DNA from 3 places in the Pseudomonas sp. GW458-11-26-14-LB4 genome. Region 3 is predicted to be linked to each of the others. Evidence: predicted binding sites of a transcription regulator. Region 3 holds the regulator's gene; each other region holds the start of a gene.

Region 1 (3,911 bases), on a different contig from region 3:
AACTGCCAAGCGGTCATCTGCTGGACTTCGGTTGCGGCGCCGGCGTACTCGGTGCGGCGCTCAAGCGTCGTTACCCGCACAATCAGGTCACGTTGCTCGACGTTGATGCCTTCGCCGCCGCCAGCAGCCGGCTGACCCTGGCGGCCAACGGTCTGGAAGCCGAGGTACTGACCGGTGACGGCATCGACGCCGCGCCGATGGGTTTGAACGCGATTCTGAGCAACCCGCCGTTCCACGTCGGCGTGCACACCGATTATTTCGCCACCGAGAACTTGCTGCGAAAAGCTGCCAAACATCTGAAAAACGGCGGCGAACTTCGCCTGGTTGCCAACAGTTTCCTGAAGTATCAACCGTTGATCGAAGAGCATCTCGGAGTCTGCGCGATCAAGGCCGAAGGGAATGGTTTCCGGATTTACCGGGCCAAGCGCGGCTGAAAATTAGCACTTGCCGAATGGATTCTGCCTAGGCAGAATCCGCTCCGTCCTAGGGGAGTAGTCTCCCACGAGCGCCAAGCTCGTCCGGCATACGTCAACATACTTGATCCTCAGATCATGGCGTATGCGACCCAAGCGTCCGCAGCAGACGGATCGCAGGGTTTGACAAGACCTATGACACGCACACCTTACCCGGGGCGGGAAGGCTGTACGTGTCATAGCCGTGTCGACCCGCCCCTTAGGAAATCCTGATGCTGGACTCGTTACTCGTTCCCACCGCAATCGTTGCCTTGGCCGAAATCGGCGACAAGACGCAACTGCTCGCGCTGATTCTCGCCGCTCGCTTCCGCAAACCCTGGCCGATCATTGCCGGTATCGTCGCTGCGACCCTGGCTAACCACGCGGCAGCCGGTGCGGTCGGCGCCTGGTTCGGCAGCTTCTTCTCCGATTCGGTACTGCACTGGATTCTTGCCGCGAGCTTTGCCGCCACCGCTCTGTGGACGCTGGTTCCGGACAAGATGGATGACGATGAAGCCAGCACCGCTCGCAAGTTCGGGCCATTCCTGACCACGCTGATTGCGTTCTTCCTCGCGGAAATCGGCGACAAGACTCAGATCGCCACCGTCATGCTGGCCGCGCAATACCCGGAGCTGTGGCTGGTGATTATCGGTACGACGGCGGGGATGCTGATCGCCAACGTGCCGGTGGTACTGGCGGGTAATTTTGCGGCGGAGAAACTGCCGCTGACCCTGATCCGTCGACTGGCCGCCTCGGCGTTCCTGATCCTCGCGATCGTCGCGGTGTACAAGGCGATGCAGAGCAGCGGCTGGGTTTGATCCGGCAGATCGCTCCCGCACCGAGTGCGGGAGCGATCATGGTTTCAGGACTTGGGCGCTTTCTCGTAAAGCGGCATGACCTTCGGAATCGCCGCTTCCAGCGAAGCGATCCGGCTGGACGACGCCGGGTGAGTGCTCATGAACTCCGGAGGGGCCCCTTCGGATGCCTTGCTCATCTTGTTCCACAACGTGATGGCGGCGTTCGGGTTGTAGCCGGCACGAGCTGCCAGTTCCAGACCGATCAGGTCGGCCTCGTTTTCGTTGGCGCGGCTGTTGGGCAGCGTCATGCCGTAGTTGGCCACAGTGTCGGCCAGCGCCAGGCTGTCCTGACCCAGGCCGAGCAACGCACCGGCACCCTGCTTGGCCATTTCGATGCCATAGGCCTTGGACATGGCTTCACGACCATGCTCGCGCAGGGCGTGGGCGATTTCATGGCCCATGACCGCGGCGATTTCATCGTCGGTGAGCTTCAGACTGTCGATCAGCCCGGTGTAGAAAATGATCTTGCCGCCAGGACCGCAGTTGGCGTTGAGCTCGTCACTCTTGATCAGGTTCACTTCCCATTTCCACTGCGCCGAATCCGGACGGAAATTCGGTGCTTGGGCGATCAGCCGGTTGGCGATGGCCTGAATGCGTTTGGCATCGTTGCTGGTCTTGTCCAGCACGCCTTTGCTGGACGCCTCGCCCACGGTCTTCTGGTAGGACTGGGCATACATCTGGTCGACCTCTTGCGAGGACAGCATGCTGAACATGTACTGCTTGCGCTCCACGCCCACGGCACCGCCGCTGGTGGTGTTGACCGACTGACAACCGGCCAGCAACAGCGCTGCGCTCAGTGCACTTACAACCAATGTCTTGTTCATTCAAAAGCTCCCTGAAAACCTGCCGCGTATCCTAGGCGGGTAATTGTATCGACGCCAGATACAACGGACGTGTTGCATCTACTTTCAGAAAACTCCCGCCAGACCTGTAGGAAAAAATTCACATCCGCCACCAGGCCCGCTGCAACTGCGTCGCGCACTGATCCATTTGCGACATTGCGCTGCAATTACTCCCTCTTTACCTCATGGCGCAATAGTGGCTGCCGATACAGCAGCGCAGACGTCCTCTCGCGTGCGGAGCTCCCATGAAGTTCAAGTCGATCCAGTTTTCCGTAGCCGCCCTGGCCGGCGCCATCGTACTCAGCGTAGTCGCCGCGCTGGTGCTGTACGCGCTGTTCTCCGGTGCCCGCACCCAGGAAATGGTCCAGCAACGGACCCAGGCCCAGTTCGAGCAAGTCATCGAACAGCGCCTGACGTCGCTGGCGCAGACCCAGGTCAGCCAGATCCAGCGTGAACTGGAAGCGCCACTGTTGATTGCCGGCGGACTGGTACGGGTCAACGCCCTGCTCGGCACGCCGGGCGCCGATGGCCAGCCGCGACTGACCGTCAGCCGTGAGCAACTGATCAGCCTGATCAAGGAAAACGTCGAGAAAAACCCGAAGATTCTCGGCACCTACATCGGTTGGGAAAAGAACGCACTGGACCACAACGATTCGGCCTACGTCGGCACCAGCGTGGTCGGTATCGACGCCGCCAACGGGCGTTTCCTGCCGTGGTGGTTCCGCAACGACGATGGCACCCTCGGTCTGGACAAACTGGTGGACGTCGACGACCAGAAAGTCCTGTCCACCGGCGTGCGCGCCAGCGAGTACTACCTGTGCTCGAAGGAAACCAAAAAATCCTGCGTGATCGATCCGGCCCCGTACAAGGTTGGCGACAAGATCGTCATGCTCGCCTCCTTTATTGAACCGATCATGCTCAACAGCGCGTTCCAGGGCATCGTCGGCGCCGACCTGTCGGTGAACTTCATCCAGGAAATGCTCCTGGGCGCCAACCAGAAACTGTACAGCGGCGCCGGACAGATGGCCCTGATCGGCGGCAACGGCCGGATCGTCGCCTACACCAAGGACCCGAGCAAATTCGGCGAGAAGGTCAGCGACATCCTCGACGCCCAGCAGATTGCCAACATGGCCAATCTCAAGCGCGGCGAAGTGACGTACACCGTCAATAAAGAGCAAGGCCGGATCGAGTTGTACCTGCCGTTCGGCATCGGCCAGACCGACGCGCGCTGGACGCTGATGCTGCAACTGCCGCTCGACGCGGTGATGGCCGACCTGCAAAAGCTGCAAGGTGACCTCGACGCCCAGCGCAAATCCGACACCTTCGGTATGGCCATGGTCGGTCTGATCATTGCCGGTCTCGGCTTGCTGGTGATCTGGCTGGTGGGCCACGGCATCGCCCGTCCGCTGAAGCAAATGGTGACCATGCTCGATGACATCGCCCAGGGCGAAGGTGATCTGACCCGTCGTTTGACCAGTGATCGCAATGACGAACTCGGTTCAATCGCCAAAGGCTTCAATACCTTCCTCGCCAAATTGCAGGGGATGATCACGCAGGTAGTGTCGTCGGTACAGAGCGTCAGCGATTCCTCGGAGCACACGGCCGACATCGCGATCCGGACCAATATCGGCATACAGAAACAGATGGCCGAGATCGATCAGGTCGCCACCGCCGTGCAGGAAATGACCGCCACCGCGCAGGACGTGGCGCGCAACGCGACCCAAGCGGCACAAGCCGCCAGCCACGCCGATCAGGCCGCC
Region 2 (3,911 bases), on a different contig from region 3:
TTGGCCGCCATGCTCAGGCTCGGCATCACGCCAACGCCGAGTGCAGTAGAGAACAGCGCCGCCCGAACGGCGTGACGCAACAGGCCCGATTCGGCAGAGAAATTCAGAGGGTTCTTACAGGTAACGCGCGCAGTCATTGTAGGTTTCCGTAGGCAGTCGCGAAGGCTGAGTTGAAGTGCTTACTGACTAAGCCGGATTTGCCGCGAAAACCCGCCAAAATAATTTCAGGCCACAGACTCCAGCGTCACCCACCAACGAGTGCGGTAGCGCAATTGCACCGGCAGGGTCTGCGGCAGGATCGCCAGCAGCTTGTCGGTGTCCTCAAGACGGAACACGCCGGACAGGCGCAAATCCGCAATGTCCGACGCACAGTTCAGAAAGCCCTGACGATACCGGCTGACTTCGCTGAGGAAGTCGCCCAGCCGCATGTTGCGGGTCACGATCAGCCCGTCGACCCAGGCACCGGCGTCCATGTCCAACGGCGGCGCCGGGCGAATTTGATGGTGGTCGATCAAGTAGCTCTGACCGGCGATTGCTTCCGTCGAGTTGCCGGCGGAGTGAATCGCGACCCGGCCACTGGTGACGCTCAGGCGCGTGCATCCATCTTCCTGGCGCAGAATGAATCGCGCCTTGAACGGCTCGTAACTGCCATGACGACTCTGCACCCGCAGCGGTCGGTCAAATGGCGCACCTTCATCGGCACCGCCACAGGTGATGATGATTTCGCCACGGGTCAGTTTGATCAGCCGTTGCTGGGCGGTGTAATCGAGATCCACGCTGCTGGCGGTGTTGAGCTCGATCCGCGTGCCGTCCGGCAGCTGGAAGCCACGGCGCTCGCCGGTGGCGGTGGCGTAGTCGGCGCTCCACTGTTGCCAGGCGGAAGTGTCTTTGGCCAACCATCCCGCCGAGCCCATCAGCAGCGCGCCGGACAACAGCTTCAGTGCCTGACGTCGACCCAACCCCTGCGCACTGTTTTCCAGCGTATTGAACGCCACCTGCGCACCGGGCACGGCGCGCAGATTGTGGGTCAGTTCAGCTTGCAGAGACTGCACCCGTTGCCAGGCCAGTTCGTGATCATGGTGTTCGGCGCGCCATTGTTCGCACTGGCGATTCAGGCGCGGATTGCCATGGTTGTTGCGCAGACGCAGGAGCCAGTGAATGGCCTGTCGGACGACCTGTTGCGGTGGCTCGGCGCGTCGGCCGAGCGAGAGGTTATCCACCGGCATCAGTTTTCGTACCGCAACACGTAGCAGTGAAACAGCGCGTCGGCGACGTAGCGTTCTACCGAGCGCAGGGACAGGCCCATCTGCTCGGCGATCTGCTTGTGGGTCAAACCTTCGCACTGAGCCAGCAGAAACGCCTGACGCACTTTCGGCTTCAAGCCTTCAAGCATGCGGGCGATGCCTTCGAGCAGTTCGATCACCAAGGCACGGGATTCGGCACTCGGGGTTTCGGCTTCAGGCAAATGGGCGATGGTTTCCAGATAGGCGCGTTCAATTTCTTCACGGCGCCAATGATCAATCACCAGCCCTCGGGCAACTGTGCGCAAAAACGCGCGAGGTGCCTTGAGTTCCAGACGCTCGGTGCGCTGCAACAGTCGAACGAAGGTGTCCTGGGCCAGATCCGCCGCATCGGCAGCATTGCCCAGCCGAGCGCGCAACCAGCCGTTGAGCCAGCCGTGATGACTACTGTAAAGCGCCTGTACTGCAAACTCAGGAGAGGACATGAACGCGACAGCCCGAACGTCACAAATGATAATTAGTCGCATTGTCATCAAGGGTTACAGAATTTGCAACCGGCGCTGCAAAACAGTCATCAAAAATTGACAGGCGAACGCTCTGGCACGCCGTTCGGCGGGAATCTGGCAGAAATGCCGCCCATTTCCTACATAGGCCTAAGTTTTCTCCGAAGCGTGCCGACAGACTGGTGAGACATGCGTGCACCAAAGTAGAGCAGTCCTCAGAACGCTGCCTGCGCTGTACATGGAATGTTGCATCCGGAACGCATCCCCACTTTTCGCATAAGAAGTCCCATGAAATGAATCTCAAGTTCAGCCATAAAATCCTGCTGGCCGCCTCGGGCGTTGTGGTCCTGGCGTTCGCGCTGTTCACTTTGTACAACGACTATCTGCAGCGAAACACCATTCGCCAGAACCTCCAGTCCTCGGTCCAACAGGCCGGCGACCTGACCGCGAGCAGTGTGCAGAACTGGATGAGCGGGCGAATTCTGGTACTGGAAAACCTCGCACAGAACGTCGCCCATCAAGGCAAGAACGCCGACTTCCCGGGCCTGGTCGATCAACCGGCCTTCACCTCGAACTTCCAGTTCACCTACGTCGGCCAGGCCAACGGTGTGTTCACCCAGCGCCCTGACGCGAAGATGCCGGACGGCTACGATCCGCGTCAGCGCCCCTGGTACAAGCAGGCCGTGGCCGCTGACCAGACCATGCTGACCCCGCCATACATGGCCGCCGTTGGCGGTCTGGTGGTGACCATCGCCATGCCGGTGAAAAAGAACGGCGAGCTGCTCGGCGTCGTGGGCGGTGACCTGAGCCTGGAAACCCTGGTGAAGATCATCAACTCGGTGGACTTCGGTGGCCTGGGCCACGCGTTCCTGGTCAGCGGGGACGGTCAGGTGATCGTCAGCCCGGACAAAGACCAGGTGATGAAGAACCTCAAGGACATCTACCCGAACGCCGATGTGCGCATCCAGAAGGGCAACCAGAACGTGGTGCTCAACGGTCAGGAGCGCATCCTGTCGTTCACCCCGGTCGCAGGTCTGCCGAATGCCGAGTGGTACATCGGTCTGTCGATCGATCGCGACAAGGCCTACGCCGCACTCAGCCAGTTCCGTACCTCGGCACTGATCGCAATGTTCGTTGCTGTCGGCGCGATTGCGGTGTTCCTGAGCCTGTTGATCACCGTGCTGATGCGTCCGCTGATCACCATGGGCCGTGCAATGCAGGACATCGCTCAGGGTGAAGGCGACCTGACTCGCCGTCTGGTAGTGGAAAGCAAGGACGAGTTCGGTGAGCTGGGCAGTTCGTTCAACCAGTTCGTGGAGCGGATTCACGCGTCCATTTCCGAAGTGTCTTCCGCGACTCGCCACGTACACGACCTGTCGCAACGGGTGATGGCATCGTCCAACGCCTCGATCATCGGCTCCGACGAGCAAAGCGCACGCACCAACAGCGTGGCCGCCGCGATCAATCAACTGGGTGCCGCCACCCAGGAAATCGCCCGCAACGCCGCCGATGCCTCGCAACACGCCAGCGGCGCGAGCGAGCAGGCCGATGACGGTCGTCAGGTGGTCGAGCAGACGATTCAGGCGATGACCGAGCTGTCGCAGAAGATCAGCCTGTCGTGCACCCAGATCGAAACCCTGAACGCGAGCACCGACAACATCGGCCACATTCTCGACGTGATCAAAGGCATCTCCCAGCAGACCAACCTGCTGGCGCTCAACGCGGCCATTGAAGCGGCCCGTGCCGGTGAAGCCGGACGCGGTTTTGCGGTGGTGGCGGACGAGGTGCGTAACCTCGCTCACCGCACCCAGGAATCGGCGGAAGAGATCCACAAGATGATCACTTCGCTGCAGGTCGGCTCCCGCGAAGCGGTGACCACCATGAACGCCAGTCAGGCGTCCAGCGAGGAAACCGTTGAAGTGGCGAACCAGGCCGGTCTGCGTCTGGTCAGCGTGACCCAGCGCATCGGCGAAATCGACGGCATGAACCAGTCGGTGGCCGCCGCTACCGAAGAGCAGACCGCCGTGGTGGAAACCCTCAACGTCGACGTCAACCAGATCAACCTGCTGAACCAGCAGAGCGTGGCCAACCTCAATGAAACGTTGAAGGATTGCGATGCGTTGTCGCAGCAGGCCAACCGTTTGAAACAACTGGTCGACAGCTTCAA
Region 3 (3,911 bases):
TGTACCGTCGTCTGCAACGCATCGGTTTGTCCGGCCCGTTGTCCCGTGATCTGCTGTCGATGATCACCGAGATCGACGAACCTCGTCAGGCCTGGCGCATGCTGCTGGCGCACCTGGCACGAATGATTGCCGTACCGGAAGTCGAGCCGCTGGAAGAGGGTGGGGTGATTGCGATGGTCGGTCCTGCCGGCATGGGCAAGACCACCACGCTGGCCAAACTGGCCGCCCGCTACGTGCTCAAGTACGGCGCGCAGAACATCGCGCTGGTGAGCATGGACAGTTTCCGTATCGGCGCGCAGGAGCAGCTCAAGACTCTGGGTCGCATCCTTAACGTTTCGGTGACTCACGTCGATCCGGGCCAGTCCCTGGTGCAGGCGCTGGATCCACTGCTGCGCAAACGCGTGGTGCTGATCGATACCGCCGGCCTGCAAGCCAGCGATCCGGCCCTGCGCATGCAGCTGGAAAGTCTGGCCGGTCGTGGCATTCGCTCAAAAAATTATCTGGTCCTGGCAACCACCAGCCAGAAACAGGTTCTAACCGCCGCTTATCACAGTTACAAGCGTTGCGGGCTGGCCGGCTGCATCCTGACTAAACTGGATGAGACGGCCAGCCTTGGCGAAGTGCTGAGCCTGGCGATCAGTCACGAACTGCCGGTCGCCTACCTGACCGATGGGCCGCGTATTCCGGATGATCTGCATCTGCCGCGCCGTCATCAACTGGTCAGCCGCGCCGTCAGTGTGCAAATGCAGGAAGAACCCAGCGAAGAAGCCATGGCTGACATGTTCGCTGATATCTACCACAGTCCGACCAAGCAGGTTGGCTGAGGTAATGAACCGTTTTTGTACCTACATCGATGGTCTGCCATGCATTGTTCCGGTTGTGAACGCGCAGCCAGTAATGTGGCCTCCGTCTATGCAAGACAAGGTAAAGAAATAACATGGGCAGCATGCATCCCGTACAGGTGATCGCGGTGACCGGCGGCAAAGGTGGCGTCGGCAAGACTAATGTGTCAGTGAACTTGTCCCTGGCGCTGGCAGAGCTTGGCCGTCGGGTCATGCTGCTGGACGCCGACCTGGGGCTGGCGAACGTCGACGTTCTGCTGGGCCTCACACCCAAACGCACCCTGGCCGACGTGATCGAAGGCCGCTGCGAGCTGCGCGACGTGCTGTTGCAAGGCCCCGGCGGGATCCGCATCGTGCCGGCCGCTTCCGGCACCCAGAGCATGGTTCACCTGAGCCCGGCCCAGCATGCCGGCCTGATTCAGGCGTTCAGCGACATCGGCGACAACCTCGACGTACTGGTGATCGACACCGCTGCGGGTATTGGTGACTCGGTAGTCAGTTTCGTGCGCGCGGCCCAGGAAGTGTTGCTGGTGGTCTGCGACGAGCCGACCTCGATCACCGACGCCTACGCGCTGATCAAACTGCTGAACCGCGATTACGGCATGAATCGCTTCCGCGTCCTGGCCAACATGGCCCAGAGCCCGCAGGAAGGTCGCAATCTGTTCGCCAAGTTGACCAAGGTCACGGATCGCTTCCTCGACGTCGCCCTACAATACGTCGGCGCGGTGCCCTACGACGAAAGCGTGCGCAAGGCGGTGCAGAAGCAGCGTGCGGTCTATGAAGCCTTCCCGCGTTCCAAGTGCGCACTGGCGTTCAAGGCGATCGCACAGAAGGTCGACACCTGGCCGCTGCCCGCCAACCCGCGCGGCCACCTCGAATTTTTCGTCGAGCGCCTCGTGCAGCAAACGGCAGGACCTGTGCTATGACCGCCAGCGGTATGAATTTCTACAAGAAGTCGGCGCGTGACGCGCAGTACGAGCTGATCGAGCGTTACGCGCCACTGGTCAAACGCATCGCCTACCACTTGCTGGCGCGATTGCCGGCCAGTGTGCAGGTCGAAGACCTGATCCAGGCCGGGATGATCGGCCTGCTCGAAGTCTCGACCAAATACGACGCCAGCAAGGGCGCCAGTTTTGAAACGTACGCGGGCATCCGGATCCGCGGTGCGATGCTCGATGAAGTCCGTAAGGGGGACTGGGCGCCACGCTCGGTTCACCGCAATACCCGTATGGTCAGCGACGCAATTCGCTCGATTGAAGCTAAAACCGGCCGTGACGCTAAAGATCACGAAGTTGCGGCCGAACTCCAATTGAGTCTCGACGATTACTACGGGATTTTGAACGACACCCTGGGCAGCCGGCTGTTCAGTTTCGACGACCTGTTGCAGGACGGCGAACACGAAGGGCTGCACGAGGATGGCGCCAGTGCTCATCTGGAGCCGTCGCGCGATCTGGAAGACGAACGTTTCCAGGCCGCGCTGGCGGACGCGATTGCCAATTTGCCGGAGCGTGAGCGACTGGTGTTGGCGCTGTACTACGACGAAGAGCTGAACCTCAAGGAGATCGGTGAAGTCCTTGGCGTCAGTGAATCGCGGGTCAGCCAGTTACACAGCCAGTGCGCGGCCCGCTTGCGGGGGCGTTTGGGGGAGTGGCGAGCGCGCTGAAGGCAGTGTGGGGACACTGCGAACGAGGCTGGTGCGGTGGTGAACGGCACCGGTCTTGATCTGTTGTGCTCCAGACAGTCATCGAGTGTTTTGCCGGATTGATTGAAATGGCGCGTCCAGGTGCTGGGCGCGTTTAAGACTGCTTGGAGGTCGAATTGAACAAAGACATGAAAATCCTCATCGTTGATGACTTCTCAACGATGCGGCGGATCATCAAGAACCTGTTGCGTGATCTGGGGTTCACCAACACCGTTGAAGCCGACGATGGCACCACTGCCATTCCGGTACTCAACAGCGGCAGCATCGACTTTCTGGTGACCGACTGGAACATGCCCGGCATGACCGGTATCGACCTGCTGCGCCACGTGCGTGCCGATGAAAAGCTCAAGCACCTGCCAGTGCTGATGGTGACCGCTGAAGCCAAGCGCGAGCAGATCATCGAAGCGGCCCAGGCCGGCGTTAACGGCTACGTGGTCAAACCTTTCACGGCCCAGGCGTTGAAAGAAAAAATCGAGAAGATTTTCGAACGCATCGGCTGATGAACGCGCGGGGGAGCTATGGAGCATAACGAATCTTCACAGGGCGATTTTGAGTCGACCCTGAAAAAACACGCGGTCGAACTGGTCGAGAGCCTTGAAAAAGGCAAGTTCGGCGACGCTGTGCAACTGATCCATGAGCTCAATCAGACCCGTGACCGTGGCCTGTACCAGGAAGTGGGCAAGCTCACGCGTGAACTGCACAGTGCGATCGTCAATTTCCAGATCGATCCGCACATGCCACAGGCTGAGGAAGTGTCGCAAATCACCGACGCTACCGAGCGCCTGGGCTACGTGGTCAAACTGACCGAAGCTGCCGCCAACCGCACCATGGATCTGGTGGAAAGCGCGACCCCTGTGGTCAATGGCCTGGCTGACGAAGCCCAGGCCTTGAGCGCCGATTGGAGCCGCTTCATGCGCCGTGAGGTCGGGGCTGAAGAGTTCCGTGAACTGGCGCGCCGGGTCGACGGTTTTCTGGCACGCAGCAGCGCGGACAACCGCGCGGTGTCGAGCAATCTGAACGACATTCTGCTCGCCCAGGATTACCAGGACCTCACCGGTCAGGTGATCAAGCGCGTGACCCAATTGGTCACCGAAGTCGAAAGCAACCTGCTCAAGCTCGTGCTCATGGCCAGCCAGGTGGACCGCTTTGCGGGCATCGAACATGACCGTGCGGCGATGCTTGCTGAAAAAGATCCACAAAAACATCTCTCGCAGGGTGAAGGTCCGCAGATTCATGCCGATAAACGAGAAGACGTTGTGTCCGGTCAGGACGATGTGGACGATTTGCTATCCAGCCTTGGATTTTGAGTTTTTTTGGGTTTTTAGACCTGTAGGAGCACCCCATTAATGAGCTTCGGCGCCGATGAA

What was found. The regulator FliA, encoded in region 3, starts transcription of late flagellar genes. The targets are predictions, from matches to a motif close to CTAAAGTTTNNNNNNNNNNNGCCGNTAA.
Region 1: AC07XZ_RS21860 (methyl-accepting chemotaxis protein) is a predicted target of FliA. The motif match lies at 2,334-2,361, and genes of this name have one in related genera.
Region 2: AC07XZ_RS27675 (methyl-accepting chemotaxis protein) is a predicted target of FliA. The motif match lies at 1,895-1,922, and genes of this name have one in related genera.

What each region holds. Positions count from the first base shown of each region.
Region 1 is NZ_JBWKYU010000018.1:69,593-73,503, reverse strand. Features, by position in the region: gene AC07XZ_RS21875 (methyltransferase) at 1-434, shown strand, start outside; yybP-ykoY riboswitch at 474-598, shown strand; gene AC07XZ_RS21870 (TMEM165/GDT1 family protein) at 686-1,270, shown strand; gene AC07XZ_RS21865 (M48 family metallopeptidase) at 1,315-2,133, opposite strand; gene AC07XZ_RS21860 (methyl-accepting chemotaxis protein) at 2,397-3,911, shown strand, end outside.
Region 2 is NZ_JBWKYU010000030.1:3,767-7,677, forward strand. Features, by position in the region: gene AC07XZ_RS27660 (TonB-dependent siderophore receptor) at 1-137, opposite strand, end outside; gene AC07XZ_RS27665 (FecR domain-containing protein) at 225-1,226, opposite strand; gene AC07XZ_RS27670 (sigma-70 family RNA polymerase sigma factor) at 1,226-1,726, opposite strand; gene AC07XZ_RS27675 (methyl-accepting chemotaxis protein) at 2,038-3,911, shown strand, end outside.
Region 3 is NZ_JBWKYU010000002.1:294,235-298,145, forward strand. Features, by position in the region: gene flhF (flagellar biosynthesis GTPase FlhF) at 1-824, shown strand, start outside; gene fleN (flagellar synthesis regulator FleN) at 938-1,768, shown strand; gene fliA (RNA polymerase sigma factor FliA) at 1,765-2,505, shown strand; gene AC07XZ_RS04145 (chemotaxis response regulator CheY) at 2,673-3,044, shown strand; gene AC07XZ_RS04150 (protein phosphatase CheZ) at 3,063-3,851, shown strand; gene AC07XZ_RS04155 (chemotaxis protein CheA) at 3,891-3,911, shown strand, end outside.